2 regions of the Synechococcus sp. F70.1 genome follow, and region 1 is predicted to be linked to the other one. Evidence: predicted binding sites of a transcription regulator. Region 1 holds the regulator's gene; the other holds the start of a gene.
The links. The regulator HrcA, encoded in region 1, represses chaperone genes, less so after heat shock. The targets are predictions, from matches to a motif close to TTAGCACTCNNNNNNNNNGAGTGCTAA.
Positions count from the first base shown of each region.

Region 2: a site for HrcA is predicted at 3,103-3,129, ahead of groES (co-chaperone GroES). Genes of this name have one in related genera too.

Region 1 covers NZ_JANSJL010000087.1:61,406-68,473, forward strand. The annotation lists gene NW860_RS09015 (response regulator) at 1-318, opposite strand, end outside; gene NW860_RS09020 (DUF3007 family protein) at 478-813, opposite strand; gene ndhL (NAD(P)H-quinone oxidoreductase subunit L) at 826-1,047, opposite strand; gene NW860_RS09030 (NIL domain-containing protein) at 1,118-1,522, opposite strand; gene NW860_RS09035 (hypothetical protein) at 1,676-1,840, shown strand; gene NW860_RS09040 (endonuclease MutS2) at 1,844-4,231, shown strand; gene hrcA (heat-inducible transcriptional repressor HrcA) at 4,696-5,853, shown strand; gene tilS (tRNA lysidine(34) synthetase TilS) at 5,892-6,899, shown strand; gene trpE (anthranilate synthase component I) at 6,896-7,068, opposite strand, start outside.
Region 2 covers NZ_JANSJL010000084.1:2,462-9,529, reverse strand. The annotation lists gene NW860_RS08670 (DUF3067 family protein) at 33-350, opposite strand; gene NW860_RS08665 (cytochrome b6-f complex iron-sulfur subunit) at 489-1,007, shown strand; gene NW860_RS08660 (apocytochrome f) at 1,150-2,133, shown strand; gene NW860_RS08655 (PhzF family phenazine biosynthesis protein) at 2,187-3,044, opposite strand; gene groES (co-chaperone GroES) at 3,210-3,521, shown strand; gene groL (chaperonin GroEL) at 3,612-5,246, shown strand; gene NW860_RS08640 (DUF429 domain-containing protein) at 5,394-6,230, shown strand; gene NW860_RS08635 (GuaB3 family IMP dehydrogenase-related protein) at 6,258-7,068, shown strand, end outside.

The DNA.
Region 1 (7,068 bases):
GATCATCTCTGCTGCTCCCTGGGAGATGGCCCAACGTCGCTCAGCAGGTTCGATGGGGCGCCGAGGATGGTGGGTGAGGATCACAGGGAGAGCCGGGAGCCTGCTCCGGCACTCTCGGCAGAAGGCGTAGGGGTTAAAAAGTCCCGTTGTTATATCCACTACCATCAAGTCTAGGGGCTGGCATGGCGTTGCTGCCACTTCCGCCAGATCTGGCCGCGGCGAAATGAGCACCACCCTATGCTGCTGAGACTCCAGCGCCAACTTCCAGAGCTGCGCTTGGAAGGGCTGGCCCTGAGCTACCAGGACGGTCTTAGTCACGGCAAGGGGGAATACGTAAGCAAAATGGGAAGTCAAAACCTGTACCACTTAGCTTGCTTTCCTAGCCCTGCTTGCAGTGCAGAATAGCCTTGCCAAAGGGAGAAAGTAGTAGCTGGGTATACAGGCGCCGTGCCCCTCTTCTACCTTGCGAAAGCAGCTCTAGCGCCTGTCCGGCCCAGGCCAGCTAACTTCCCCTTCGGTTTCGGATTCCAGTTCGGCCTGCAGGGCCTGCCACTCCTCCGGCGAGAAAGAGCGGAGTTTCTCTTCAATTTGCTGCCTTTCGAAACTGGCCCACTGGGCCTTCAGAGTCATCTCGCCGCTTAGAACCCGCCTCAGGTAACTCACCGTCCAGCCCAGGCACCCCAGCATAAACGCCGCACTCGACACCTGCTGTGCCGTTCCCGTGTCTAGGCCGGCCCAAAGCAACAGACCGTAAAGAACGCCTCCCCCCAGCAGCAGGGCCAGGCCAATGCCGAGGATATCTCGTCTGCGCATAGCTCGAGGGCTCTAGAGGGAACGCGGCTTAGGCCGAAACGTCATGAAGGGGGCTACCAACACCATGCCGGGGAAGAAAAACAAGACCAGGAAAAACATCAACACCTTTTCCCAGGCGCCGCTGCAGTTCCAGCGCTTGTCCACGTACACCAAAGACAAAAACGGCAGCAACAGCAGGTAAAGAGCTGCTAGAGCACCATAAGTTGCCCAAACTAGCCAGGTGGTAGAAGCCATGGTGAGCTTGCCCCAGAACCTAGTACTGCCCATTCTACTCTTGGGAGAGGTCGCCAGAGCTCAAGGCTGCCTACAGGCTGGCGCTAATGGCCCCAACCGGGCAGGTGGGAATGCACTGTTCGCACATGACGCAGCGGTTGCGCCGGAACTCTAGCTTCCAGTCAGGAGCTGAAATCTTCAGGGCTTCGGTAGGGCAGACTCCCGTGCACAAGCCGCAGTCTACACACAAATCCGGGTCAATCTGAATTTCCTTGGTCTGGTCAGCCACCTCGATCCCCAGCGACTGCACCCACTCCAGCCCTGCTTCCACCTGGTCGATATCCCCCGAGAGCTCCACCACGAGGGTGCCCACTTCGTTGGGACTGACTCTAGCGCGCAGGATGTTGGCCGCCACGTCGAAGTCTTTGGCCAGGCGGTAGGTAACAGGCACGTTCACCAAGTGCCGCGGGAAGATCAACGTTACTCGTTTGCGCACGGAATCTCAGGTTGCGGGTTGAGCATTGGCCAGGAAGCCTCGCTTTCCAGTATGGCAAGGCCTCTTCCTGCAGGGGCAGAACCTCTCCGGTTGGAAGCTCCAAGAGGTACCCCGGAGCCTGCCACAATAGGAGCAGAGCGTTCTTTGAACCCTATGGACTCAGCCCGGCCCCGCCTCAACTCCGAGCACTACCGACAGATGTTGGTGCGCGATGGCGAGCGGCGCTTCCGCGAGTGGCACACCGCTTTTCTCAACTACCAGCGGCAATTTTTACGCGAGATGGAGCGACTGCGTCTTCGGTATTCTTCAAATCGCTAGGTAATGCCTACGGCTATCCCTTCGGTCTCTTCTTGCCCCGACTCTTCCCTCCGCCAGGAAACCTTGGAATTGTTGGAGTGGCCCCGCCTCTGTCAACAGCTAGCCACTTTTGCGGCTACACCTCTGGGCCGTCGCGCCTGTCTGGAGCTAGATCCCTGGCGTAGCCGCGAGGAGAGCGAGGCCTACCTTGACCAAACCGAGGAAGCTATACGGCTGGATCGCAGCCAGCCAGGGGGGGTTTCCCTGGAGGGGATCCACAACTTGCTGCCGGCCCTGGAACGGGTCGAACGAGGGGGTGTCCTGAGCGGGGAAGAGCTGATCCAGATTGCCACAACCCTGGGAACTGCTCGCCGCCTTCGTCGCCTCATCGATGAGCAGGAGCACCTACCCCGCCTGCAGGAGTGGGTGAGCAGCCTGCGCACCTACCCTGAGCTGGAGCAGGAGATCTTCCGCTGTCTGGACGAGCACGGCGAGGTGAGAGATAGCGCCAGCCCAGCCCTTGCCGACCTGCGCCGTCAGCACCGCCTTTTTCGCAGCCAGATCCAGGAACGCCTGCAAGAGGTGATGAGCCAGTGCCCACAGGCGCTGCAGGATACCCTGATTGGCCAGCGGCAGGGACGTTTTGTGCTGATGGTGAAGGCCACCCACCGGGATCTCATCCGCGGCCTTGTCCACGACAGCTCTGCCAGTGGGGCTACCCTCTATGTAGAGCCTTATGCGGTGGTGGAGCTGGGCAACCGCTTGCGAGAAACCGAGGCTCGCCTCCGGGCGGAGGAGGAGCGAATCTTGGCGGCGCTCTCGGCCCAGGTGGGAGCCGTGGCTGCCGACTTGGAGCACCTGCAAGCGGTGATGGTGAGGCTGGAGGTAGCCCTGGCTCGCGCCCGCTATAGCCTTTGGTTGGAGGGCAACCGTCCGCAGTTTGTTGCCGGTGGATTGCGCCTGCGCCGGGTTAGACACCCTTTGCTGTGGTGGCAGGCCCGTCAAGAGGGCAAGGGCCTAGAAGTGGTGCCCATCGATTTCACCCTCCCCGAGTCTATTCGTGCTGTGGTCATCACTGGCCCTAACACCGGTGGCAAAACCGTTGCCTTGAAGACGCTGGGCCTGTTGGTGCTGATGGCTAAAGCAGGGATCTTCCTACCAGCTCAAGATCCGCCCCAACTGCCTTGGTTTGACGGGGTCTATGCCGACATCGGTGACGAGCAATCGCTGGAGCAAAACCTCTCCACTTTTTCCGGCCACATCCATCGGATTAGCCGCATTGTGCAAACCCTGCAGTCTAGTCCAGCGCCGGCCCTTGTTCTGCTGGACGAGGTGGGGGCGGGCACGGATCCCACCGAAGGCGCTGCCCTAGCGGCTGGGCTATTGGAGTATCTCTCGGAAAAGGCCCTGCTGACTCTGGCCACCACCCACTACGGCGAGCTGAAGGCCCTCAAGTACCAGCACCCCGGCTTTGAAAATGCCTCGGTGGAGTTTGATGAAGCCACCCTGGCCCCAACCTATCGCCTGTTGTGGGGGATCCCGGGCCGCTCCAACGCCTTGACCATTGCCCAGCGGCTGCAGTTGGATCCGGAGATCCTGCGGCGGGCCCAGCGGCGTCTGCAGGGAGAAAGCCAAGTGGATAAGGTCATCGCTGGGTTGGAAGCGCAGCGGGCTCAATTGGAAGAGCGGGCAGCCCAGGTGGGATCCCTGCACCAAGAGCTAGAGACCCTCTACCGCCAAATGCAAGAGCGCAGCCGGCGGCTGGCCGAGCGAGAGGCCCAACTGGAGTACCAGCAGCGCCAGGGGCTGGAAACTCTGCTGGCTGCTGCCCGCCAAGAAGTGGCTGCCGCCATTCGCAAGCTGCAACAGGGGGACGCTCCTCACCAAGTAACCGCCCATCTCGAGCAAATCCGCAAGCGCTACTTGCCGGCACCTCAACCTGTGGACACGGAGTTTGTGCCGGAGGTGGGGGATCGGGTGCGGCTGCGGGGGCTGGGACAAACGGGAGAGGTCATTGCCGTCGAAGGAGAGGTGTATGTGGTGCGCAGCGGCATCCTCAAGTTCACCGTGCCAAGGGCCCAGTTGGATCCCCTCGATGAACACCAGGCTAAGCAGCGCCAACGCCCCAAGGCTCCACCTCCCCCGCCACCAGCCACCGCCCCCCTTAACCTGCGCACCAGCCACAACACCCTTGATCTAAGGGGGAAAACCGTGGCTGAGGCCGAGGCTATTCTCGAAGCGCACTTGGCCCAGGCACCTCCTGGTCCCGTTTGGATCATCCACGGCCACGGCACGGGTCGCCTCAGGGCGGGTATCCGGGCCTATCTCCAAAATCACCCGCGCGTTCAGAGTTTTGCTGCGGCACCTCCCCAGGAGGGAGGAAGCGGCGTAACCGTGGCCCAGCTGCGCTAGCAAGGAGCGGGCGGATCTCTCAAGCTGCTAGCGGAGCTCGATCCCCTTAGTCCTCTGGACTCAGCTCCGTCAGGCCTTTGCTCGTCAACGAGATCTTCCCCTGCCTCCCAAAACGGCTACCCTCAGAGCAGCTAGGCGAACTCTCAGCTCCTGGAGCAACCTCAGAACAAAAGGTTACAAAGGGGATAAAGGTAAGCCCTGTTGCCCCAGAAGTAGCAGCTCTGGGGAAAGCTTAGGGCGAACCCAACGCCTCTGTCGGTATTTTGCAGCTTTCCTTGCCAGGCAGTCCACCCCAGCGAGGTTAATTAAATTGTCAAAAAGTCAAAAATTATCAATTCATCAATACGAAGCGTTAGGTAGACTAAAGGTTCATTTAGATTGGTATCTCAGTCCTCAACGGGAATCTACCGGTTGCTTGGCAGTCTGCTTTGAGATACGGGTTAACCAGATTCTTTTGAGCGGCCATGAAACTTGAACTGACTCCCCGCCAGCGGAAGATCCTCTGGGCGACAGTGCGCAGCTACATTGCAACGGCTGAACCTGTCGGCTCCAAGACTTTGGCTCAGTCGTATAACTTTGGGGTAAGCACAGCCACCATTCGTAACGACTTAGCCACCCTTGAGCAGGCGGGGTTGCTGTTCCAGCCCCACACCTCTGCCGGTCGGATCCCTTCCGACTTTGGCTATCGGGTTTATGTCAACGATTTGTTGACCTCCGTCTGCATGGAGGGGATCCCCGACGACGCTCCCCAGCCGGAGCCCCACCCTGCGCTGCAGCGGCTGTTGGATCAGGTTAGTCGCGAGCTGGGAGACGACCTCGACAGTTTCCTCCAGAGGGTGGCGCAGCTTTTGGCCCACGTGAGCGGCTGCATTGCCCTCATCACCCCCCCTCAGGGGCCCCTTGTAGCCATTCACCACGTGCAGTTGCTGTCGGTAGGGCCAGGGCGGGTGATGGTGGTGGTGGTTACCGATTCCTACCAAGCCCACTCAGCCTTGGTCAGCCCACCGGCATGGCCCGACAGCCGCTATGAGGATTTGGAAGACGAGCTGCAGCTACTGAGCAACTTTCTCACCCTCAAGCTGCGGGGCAAGACCTTTGCCGAGCTGCAGGACCTGAGCTGGCTAAAGCTAGACGAAGAGTTTCGCGCCTACAGCCAGTGGCTGCAGCAACTGCTGCGCTCAGTGGTCCAGCGCTACCTGCGGCCCTCTTTGGGGCCTGTGTTTAGCGCAGGCATGACAGAGCTGATGCGACAGCCAGAGTTCTCCCAGACCCAACGGGTGCAAGCGGTGGCCCAGTTGATTGAGGCGGGATCCGAGCAACTGCAAGGGATGATTGGGCTCTATACTACCAGCCCCCCAGATTGCCAGATCTCTAGCGAGGCTACTCCTTCTGCCCCGCCCTCCTCTGGCGATCCCTTCCACACCATCCCCGTGGTCATCTACATTGGCAGCGAGAATCCGCTGGAGTCTCTGCGCCACTGCACGGTTATCACCTCAGTCTACCGCCGTCGCTCGGCGCCGCTGGGGACGGTTACCGTGCTGGGGCCAACGCGGATGGCCTACGAGCGGAGCATTGCAGCGGTGCAGACGGTGGCCTCCCATCTCACGCGGGCTCTGGCCTAGGAAGTCTAGGTGCAAGTTCCCAAGAGCAATCGCCCACCGTGGCCAGACTCTCCCCTCTTCACCTACGCGTTCAGTGTGCCATCCGCGAGCGGCAACTGCTGCGCCCCGGCCAGCGGCTGCTAGTGGCCCTTTCCGGCGGGCAAGATTCTTTCTGTCTGCTCCAGATCCTGCGCGATCTGCAGCGGCGCTGGAACTGGCAAATCTTTGTCCTGCACTGTAACCACCGCTGGTCGGAGGATGAAACGGCGTGTGCCTGCTTTTTGCAAGAGTGGCTGCAGCAGCAGGGCCTGCCTCATGCCATTGAAACTGCCGATCCCATCCGCTGGGATGAGGCGGGGGCTCGGGTTTGGCGCTACCAACAGCTGGACAAATGGGCGCGCACCTGGAATTGCGAGGCAGTGGTTACGGGGCACACCGCCAGTGACCGCGCGGAGACGTTCTTGTGGAACCTGCTGCGGGGCACGGGGGCAGCTGGGCTAGCTAGTCTGGATTGGCGGCGGCGTTTGGACGAGCGGGATCCCTTCTCGGCCTGGCTGGTGCGGCCTCTCCTAGGCCTTTTCCGGTGGGAAACAGAGGAGTTTTGCCGGCAGTACCAGCTTCCGGTCTGGCCGGATCGCAGCAATCAAGATTTGGCGCACGGACGCAACCGTCTCCGCCTGGAGGTGATACCCTATCTCAAGCGGCACCTCAATCCCCAGGTGGAAAAAGCTCTGAACCGGGCCGCCATCTTGTTACAAGCAGAACATGAACTGGTGGTGGCCCAAGCCGCTCAGCTATGGCCGCAGGTGTATGAGCCGGCCCTGCCGGGGTTGCGGCGGGATCCCTTGCGAGCTGCTCCCCTTGCGCTGCAGCGGCAAGTCCTGTTTCAGTTCTTGTCCTTGCTGCTCCCCCATCACCCCACCTTTGAGCAGGTGGAAGCCGGGGTCCGGCTCCTCAAAGCAGGTCGCCGCAGCCGCAGCCCCGACTACCCCGGCGGTGGCTGGCTGGAGGTGAAGGAAGAGTACTTGGCTTGGGTTTCTCGCCCTTGCGCTCAACAGCAGCGCTAAAGCGGCCCTGCGCCACCCTGGCTTTCCTGCAAACTGGCTACAGCCATGAGCATGCCCCGCGCTTTGTTCAAACATTCTTGGTACTCCCGCTCCGGCTCCGAGTCGGCCACAATGCCCGCCCCCGCCTGCACACTCACCTGGCCGCGGTGAACCAGGAGGGTGCGGATGG
Region 2 (7,068 bases), on a different contig from region 1:
GGTGGAGTTTTCCGTTGTAGAGAAGAGCCAGGCTACAGCAGCCACTCGCAGGCCCGCTCTCCCACCCCTTGCAAATTCAGAGGAATGGCCACCGCCTTGCCTATGCGAGGTTTCTGGCGGGTAGCCTCAATTTCTCGCCGCACCGTTTCCCACACACCCCAAGCCTGCAGATGGGCCATCACCGACTCCAGGCGAGCCAGATACTCGGCTTCCGTCAAGGGGAAAGAGGGCTGCTCTAGGTAGCGCCACATCACCAACAACACCACCCTACCCCCCAAGCGGCGCAGCTGCACGTCGTAGGAGCAGCCCCACTTCTCCCGCAGCAAAGCTTGCAACTCGGATCCCGTCATAGGTTGGCTTGGATGCATCGGCCTCCCCCTCGAGCTGCTCCTAGCTTTGCATTTCTTAATGAAATTGGCTAGGGGGCTCGGTTAGGATGGTGTCGTTTGTCAACGAACGTTAAAACTTCTCAGGCTTTCCTGACCATTATGACCGAAGCGATGAGCAACTTTGAGGCGCCCCCCATGAGCCGGCGGGTTCTCTTGAACGCCCTTCTCAGCGGCTCGGTGGGGGTGGTGGTCGTGGGTGCCCTCTACCCGGTGGTGAAGTATTTCATTCCTCCCTCTGCCGGTGGGACAGGGGAGGGGGTAATTGCCCAAGATGCCCTCGGCAGGCCAATTCGCGTCAGCGAGCTGCTAGCTACCCACGCGGCTACGGACCGCGTCCTGGCCCAGGGCTTGAAGGGAGATCCCACCTACATCGTGATCGACAATGGAGCGGTGGCTAACTACGGCCTCAACGCCGTCTGCACCCACCTCGGCTGCGTGGTGCCCTGGAATGCAGGAGAAAACCTCTTCAAGTGCCCCTGTCACGGATCCCAATACGCAGCCAATGGCAAGGTCATCCGGGGGCCGGCTCCCCGTTCGTTGGAGCTAGTCAGCGTCACGGTGGACGGCGACAACATTCGCTTTAGCCCTTGGCAGGGCCCCGATTTCCGCGAGGCCTAAACGCGCCATTGCAGGGCTGGCGGTGGCAAGAGGAAAGCCTGAAGAGGGCACGGCGTTGGTCTTAGCCAGAGCGTCCACAGGCTGTCGAGGAGAGGGCGCAAAAAGCTTTTGCAGATTGGAATTGCAATTTTGAGTTGAGCTTATGAAGCGAATTTTTTTCTTGGCCTTGTGCGCGCTGCTGCTAATGGTCGTAGCATCTCCGCCAGCAGCAGCCTACCCCTACTATGCCCAGATGGCCTACGATAACCCCCGCGAGGCAACGGGGAAAATTGTCTGCGCCAACTGCCACCTGAACGCCATGCCTGTCCGGGCTGAAGTGCCGCAGGCGGTTACCCCCGGTCAGGTGTTCACCATTAAAGTTGGAATTCCCTACGACCTAAGCAAGCAGCAGGTGCTAGCAGATGGCAGCAAGGGCGGCTTGAATGTTGGCGCGGTGGTGATCTTGCCAGAGGGCTTCCGCCTGGCCACCGAGGAGGAAATGACAGAAAAGCAGCGGCAGGAGACCGCTGAGACCTACATCACTCCCTACAGTGACCAGAAGCCCAACATCCTCCTGGTGGGGCCGTTGCCCGGTGAGCAGCACCAGGAAATCGTCTTCCCGGTGGTAGCCCCTGACCCGAAAGAGGATCCCTCAGTGGCTTTCATGAAATATCGGGTTTACATTGGCGCCAACCGGGGCCGTGGCCAGATCAACCCCGATGGCAGCCTCAGCAACAACAACGTCTTCCGCGCTCCCGCCACCGGCCGCCTGACCAGCATCGCCACTATCGAGTCGGATCTTAGCGACCTGCCGGCAGAGCTGGCCGCCCTGGTGCCACCCGAATACGAGTTGCCGGGCACGCGAGTGCTCAGCTTCGAAACTGAGAACGGTATCCAGCATCTGGTGGTGCCGCCGGGGCCGGAGTTGGTGGTTAACATTGGCGACAGCGTCAAAGAAGGGGATCCGGTTACCAACAACCCCAACGTGGGCGGCTTTGGCCAAGTGGAGCGGGATCTGGTGCTGCAGAGCCCGGATCGGGTGAAGTGGATGGTGGCCTTCCTGGCGGCAGTGGCTATCACTCAGCTCCTCTTGGTACTCAAGAAAAAGCAAGTGGAACTTATTCAGGCGGCAGAACTTTTGGGCTAGCCCCACTCTTCCCATCATTCCCAGCACCCCGGAACCAGCCGGGGTGTTTTTTCTTAAGGAATCCTCAGCTCTCCCACCATCACCAGCACTGCCTGCCCGGCAATCTCCACCCGAGCGCCGAGATAGCGACACCAGAGCTCACCCCCCCGCGTCGAGAGCTGCCGCACCCTGAGCTCAGTTCGACCCAGCCGCTTCGACCAATAAGGCGCCAACAGACACTGGGCAGAGCCGGTTACGGGATCCTCCGGAATCCCCAAGCGGGGGGCGAAAACGCGGCAAACAAAATCCGCTCCCTCCTCTGAATCTGCTCCGCCAGCGGTGACGATTAACCCGGAGACAGGGAGCGCCTCCACCTGAGCCCAATTCGGCTGGACTTGCCGCACCTGCTGCGCCGAAGCCAGCACCGCTACCCCCATGCTGCCGCGGTACAACTCTAGAGGAGGGATCCCCAAGGCCGCCGCCACCTGTTCTTGCGCTTCCAGCCAAGGTTGGGGAGTCTGGGAGGGGAAATCCATCGCTAGCCGCTTTCCTTGCTGCCGCACCAACACCTGGCCACTGCGGGTGGAGAAGGCCACCTCCTGAGCTTCTGGGTGAACTTCGCTCAAGAGCACATGGGCAGCAGCTAGGGTGGCGTGCCCACAGAGATCCACTTCCGTTGTGGGGGTAAACCAGCGCAGGCTGTAGTGGGGGAGGCCATCCCAGGATCCCTGGGGCAGCAAAAAAGCTGTTTCCGACAGATTGTTCTCTGCCGCAATTGCCTGCAACAGCTCCTGCGGCAGCTCCTGGGACAGCAAGCAAACCGCTGCCGGATTGCCCCTAAAGGGCACTGCCGTAAAGGCATCCACCTGAAACAAGGGAATTCGCACCGCCTCTCCTCCCCCAAAGGGCGCAGAGGAAGTCGGGAGATCCACACCCAACCGCCTCGTCTGTCGTTGCAGCTATTGTCAGGCTGCAGAGCTGACTGATAAACTAGCACTCGGAAGCCGAGAGTGCTAAAGCCTCAATGGATGCAAGTTTAGTTGACTCCTCAATCACCCTTTGACTTCCTGCCATAGGCATCACGGAGGACACTTGGTATGGCTGCAGTAACGCTGAACGTCTCTACGCTGAAACCGCTGGGCGACCGTGTGCTGGTGAAAGTTGCCCAGCAGGATGAGAAAACCGCAGGCGGGATCTTTTTGCCTGACACTGCCAAAGAGAAACCCCAAGTAGGGGAAGTGGTTGCGGTCGGTCCTGGCAAGCGCAATGACGATGGCAAGGTTATTCCAATAGAGCTGAAAGTAGGCGACAGAGTACTCTACTCCAAGTACGCCGGCACGGAGGTGAAGCTGGGTACCGAGGAGTATGTGCTGCTAGCTGAGCGGGACATCCTCGCCATTGTTCAGTAGTTCTAGCAAGAGGCGGCAAGTGCTGTAAAAGAGACCAACTGCTGCTAGCTTCTAGCTTATCCTTCGTTGGCTGACCGTTGGAGGTTGACTATGGCTAAGTCGATTATTTTCAGCGAAGAAGCCCGTCGCGCTCTTGAACACGGCATGGACATTTTGGCAGAGGCCGTAGCCGTTACCCTTGGCCCCAAAGGGCGCAACGTGGTGCTGGAGAAAAAATTTGGCGCACCCCAGATTGTCAACGATGGGGTAACCATTGCCAAAGAAATTGAGCTGGAAGACCACATTGAAAACACGGGAGTTTCTCTCATCCGTCAAGCTGCCTCTAAAACCAACGACATCGCTGGCGACGGCACCACTACAGCTACGGTCTTGGCCCACGCCATGGTGAAAGAAGGGCTCAAGAACGTGGCTGCTGGCGCCAACCCCATTGCCCTCAAGCGCGGCATTGACAAGGCGGTGAAGTTCCTAGTGGACAAAATTGCTGAACATGCCCGCCCAGTAGAAGACTCCAAAGCCATTGCCCAGGTGGCGGCCATTTCCGCTGGCAACGATGAGGAAGTGGGCCGCATGATTGCCGAGGCCATGGAAAAAGTGGGCCGCGAGGGGGTGATCTCCCTAGAAGAAGGCAAGTCCATGACCACCGAGCTGGAAGTGACGGAGGGGATGCGCTTTGACAAAGGCTACATCTCCCCCTACTTCGTCACTGACACGGAGCGGATGGAGGCGGTTCTGGAGAACCCCTACGTCCTAATCACCGACAAGAAGATTACCCTGGTGCAAGACCTGGTGCCGGTTCTGGAGCAAGTGGCCCGCGCCGGTCGTCCGCTGCTGATCATCGCCGAAGACATTGAGAAGGAAGCCCTGGCCACCTTGGTGGTGAACAAGCTGCGGGGCGTGCTGAGCGTGGTGGCGGTGAAAGCGCCCGGCTTTGGGGATCGCCGCAAGGCCATGCTGGAGGACATCGCCATCCTCACCGGCGGCGAAGTGATTAGCGAGGAGCGCGGCCTGAAGCTGGAGAATGCACGTCTTGAGTCCTTTGGCTCGGCTCGCCGCGTCACGGTAACCAAAGACCACACCACCATCGTGGCGGAGGGCAATGAAGCGGCGGTGAAAGCCCGTTGCGAGCAAATCCGTCGCCAAATTGAAGAGACCGACTCCACCTACGACAAAGAAAAACTGCAAGAGCGCCTGGCCAAGCTAGCTGGCGGTGTGGCGGTGATTAAAGTGGGCGCGGCCACCGAAACGGAAATGAAGGATCGCAAGCTGCGCCTGGAAGATGCCATCAACGCCACCAAGGCGGCGGTAGAAGAGGGGATCGTCCCCGGCGGCGGCACCACTCTGGCCCACCTGATTCCGGTGGTTACGGAGTGGGCGCAGGCCAACCTGTCTGGCGATGAGCTGGTGGGAGCTATGCTGGTGGCCCGTGCTCTGGGCGCTCCGCTGCGCCGCATTGCCGAGAACGCCGGCCAGAACGGCTCGATTGTGCTGGAGCGGGTGAAAGAGAAGCCCTTCACGGTGGGTTACGATGCCCAGAACGACGCCTATGTGGATATGTTCGAAGCGGGTATCGTTGACCCAGCCAAAGTCACCCGCTCTGCCCTGCAAAACGCTGCCTCGATTGCCGGCATGGTGCTCACCACCGAAGCTATTGTGGTGGACAAGCCCGAGCCCAAGAACAACAAGCCAGCTGGCGGTGGCGGCGGCGCGGATGACTACGACTACTAATCCCCTGGCACGAAGAGGCAACGGCTTCTCCAGGTAGCAGAGAGTCTGCTGCCTTGCCGGGGTAGAGTTGACTGCCTGAAATAATCTTTCGGGATCCCAGGTGGGATCCCTTTTCCTTATCCCAGGGGGCGCAGAGGAGAAGGCGGCGTGGCACGGTTAGTCTGCATTGGCCTAGATCTGGCCTGGTCAGCCCGCAACCCTTCGGGGGTGGCGACGCTGGAGGTGGAGATTCTGGATCCCGCCATTCAAAACCTGACAGGCTACCTCCTGGACAGCCGCCTCCTGGGGACCAATGAGGAAATTGTGGACTACATCCAAGCCCAAGCTAGAGGGGATCCCTGCCTGGTGGCAGTGGATGCCCCCTTGCGCGTTCCTAACTTGAGGGGCCAGCGGCAGGCAGAAGCCGAACTCAACCGTGTGTTTCGACCCTACGCTGCCGGCGCCCACCCCGCCAACCGCCGGCTTCTGGAAAGAAATGGTCAGGTGCGAGGAGAAGCGCTGGTGCAAGCCCTCGCCCGCTATGGCTTTCAGGAGCAGGCCAGCATCGAGCAGGGGCGCTTGGCCCGTCAAGTTACTGAAGTCTTCCCCCACAGTGCCATCGTGAGCCTGTTTGGCCTTAGCCGCAGCCTCCCCTACAAGGCGCGTCCCCGCCGCAGCTGGCAGGAGCAAGAACAGGCCTGGCGGCTGTACCAGCAACATCTGCGCGCCTTGGCCAGCACCGATCCCTCTCTGCAGGGCCACGAGCCCCTGCTCCAAGTGGAGGTGGGATCCCTCAGGGGCCGCCAGCTCAAAAACTACGAAGACCAAGTCGATGCCTTGATGTGCGCCTACATTGCCCTCTACGGCTTCCGCTGGGGATCCCAGCGCTGCCACAGCTTCGGAAGTCTGCAGGAAGGGCACATCTTCACACCCTTGCCCAAGAAGCCAGTTGACTCCAAAACTTTCTCTGGCTTTAGAGACCTCCTTGGCGGCATGATTAATTAAGGGATCCTCTTGCTAAAGAGGAAAGAAATGAACGTCCAACTGGGCCGCAATCGACAGGCAAGACGGGCTTACGGACTGGATGAGATTGCGCTGGTGCCGGGCAGGCGAACCCTGGATCCCAGCCTGGTGGATACCCACTTCACTATAGGAGGGATCCAACGACCCATCCCCATCATTGCCAGCGCCATGGATGGCGTGGTGGATGTCAAGATGGCGATTTTGCTCTCCAAGCTGGGGGCTTTTGGAGTGCTGAACCTAGACGGGATCCAAACTCGCTACGCGGATCCCGACGAGGTGCTGGAGCAGATTGCCGCAGTTGGCAAAGACGAGTTCGTCCCCCTGATGCAGCGCCTCTACAGCGAGCCGGTCAAGCCAGAGCTAATCCAAGAGCGCATTCGCCAGATCAAAGCTGCCGGCGCCATTGCTGCCGCTAGCTGTGTGCCCGCCCACGCTGCCCAATACGGTCCCCTGGTCGCGGAAGCGGGGGGGGATCTGTTTTTCGTCCAGGCCACTGTGGTTTCCGTCCACCACAAGGTGCCTGAGGGCATGCAAAAGCTCGATTTGGCCCAGTTCTGCCGCTCTATGCCCATTCCCGTAGTGGTGGGCAACTGCGTCACCTACGAGGTGGCCCTAGAGCTAATGCAAGCAGGAGCAGCGGGGGTCCTGGTGGGCATCGGCCCGGGGGCCGCTTGCACCTCCCGCGGCGTGCTGGGGGTGGGGGTGCCACAGGCTACCGCGATTGCCGACTGTGCTGCCGCCCGCGACCAGTTCCTGGCCGAAACCGGCACCTACGTTCCCATCATCGCCGACGGCGGCCTGGTGACCGGGGGTGACATTT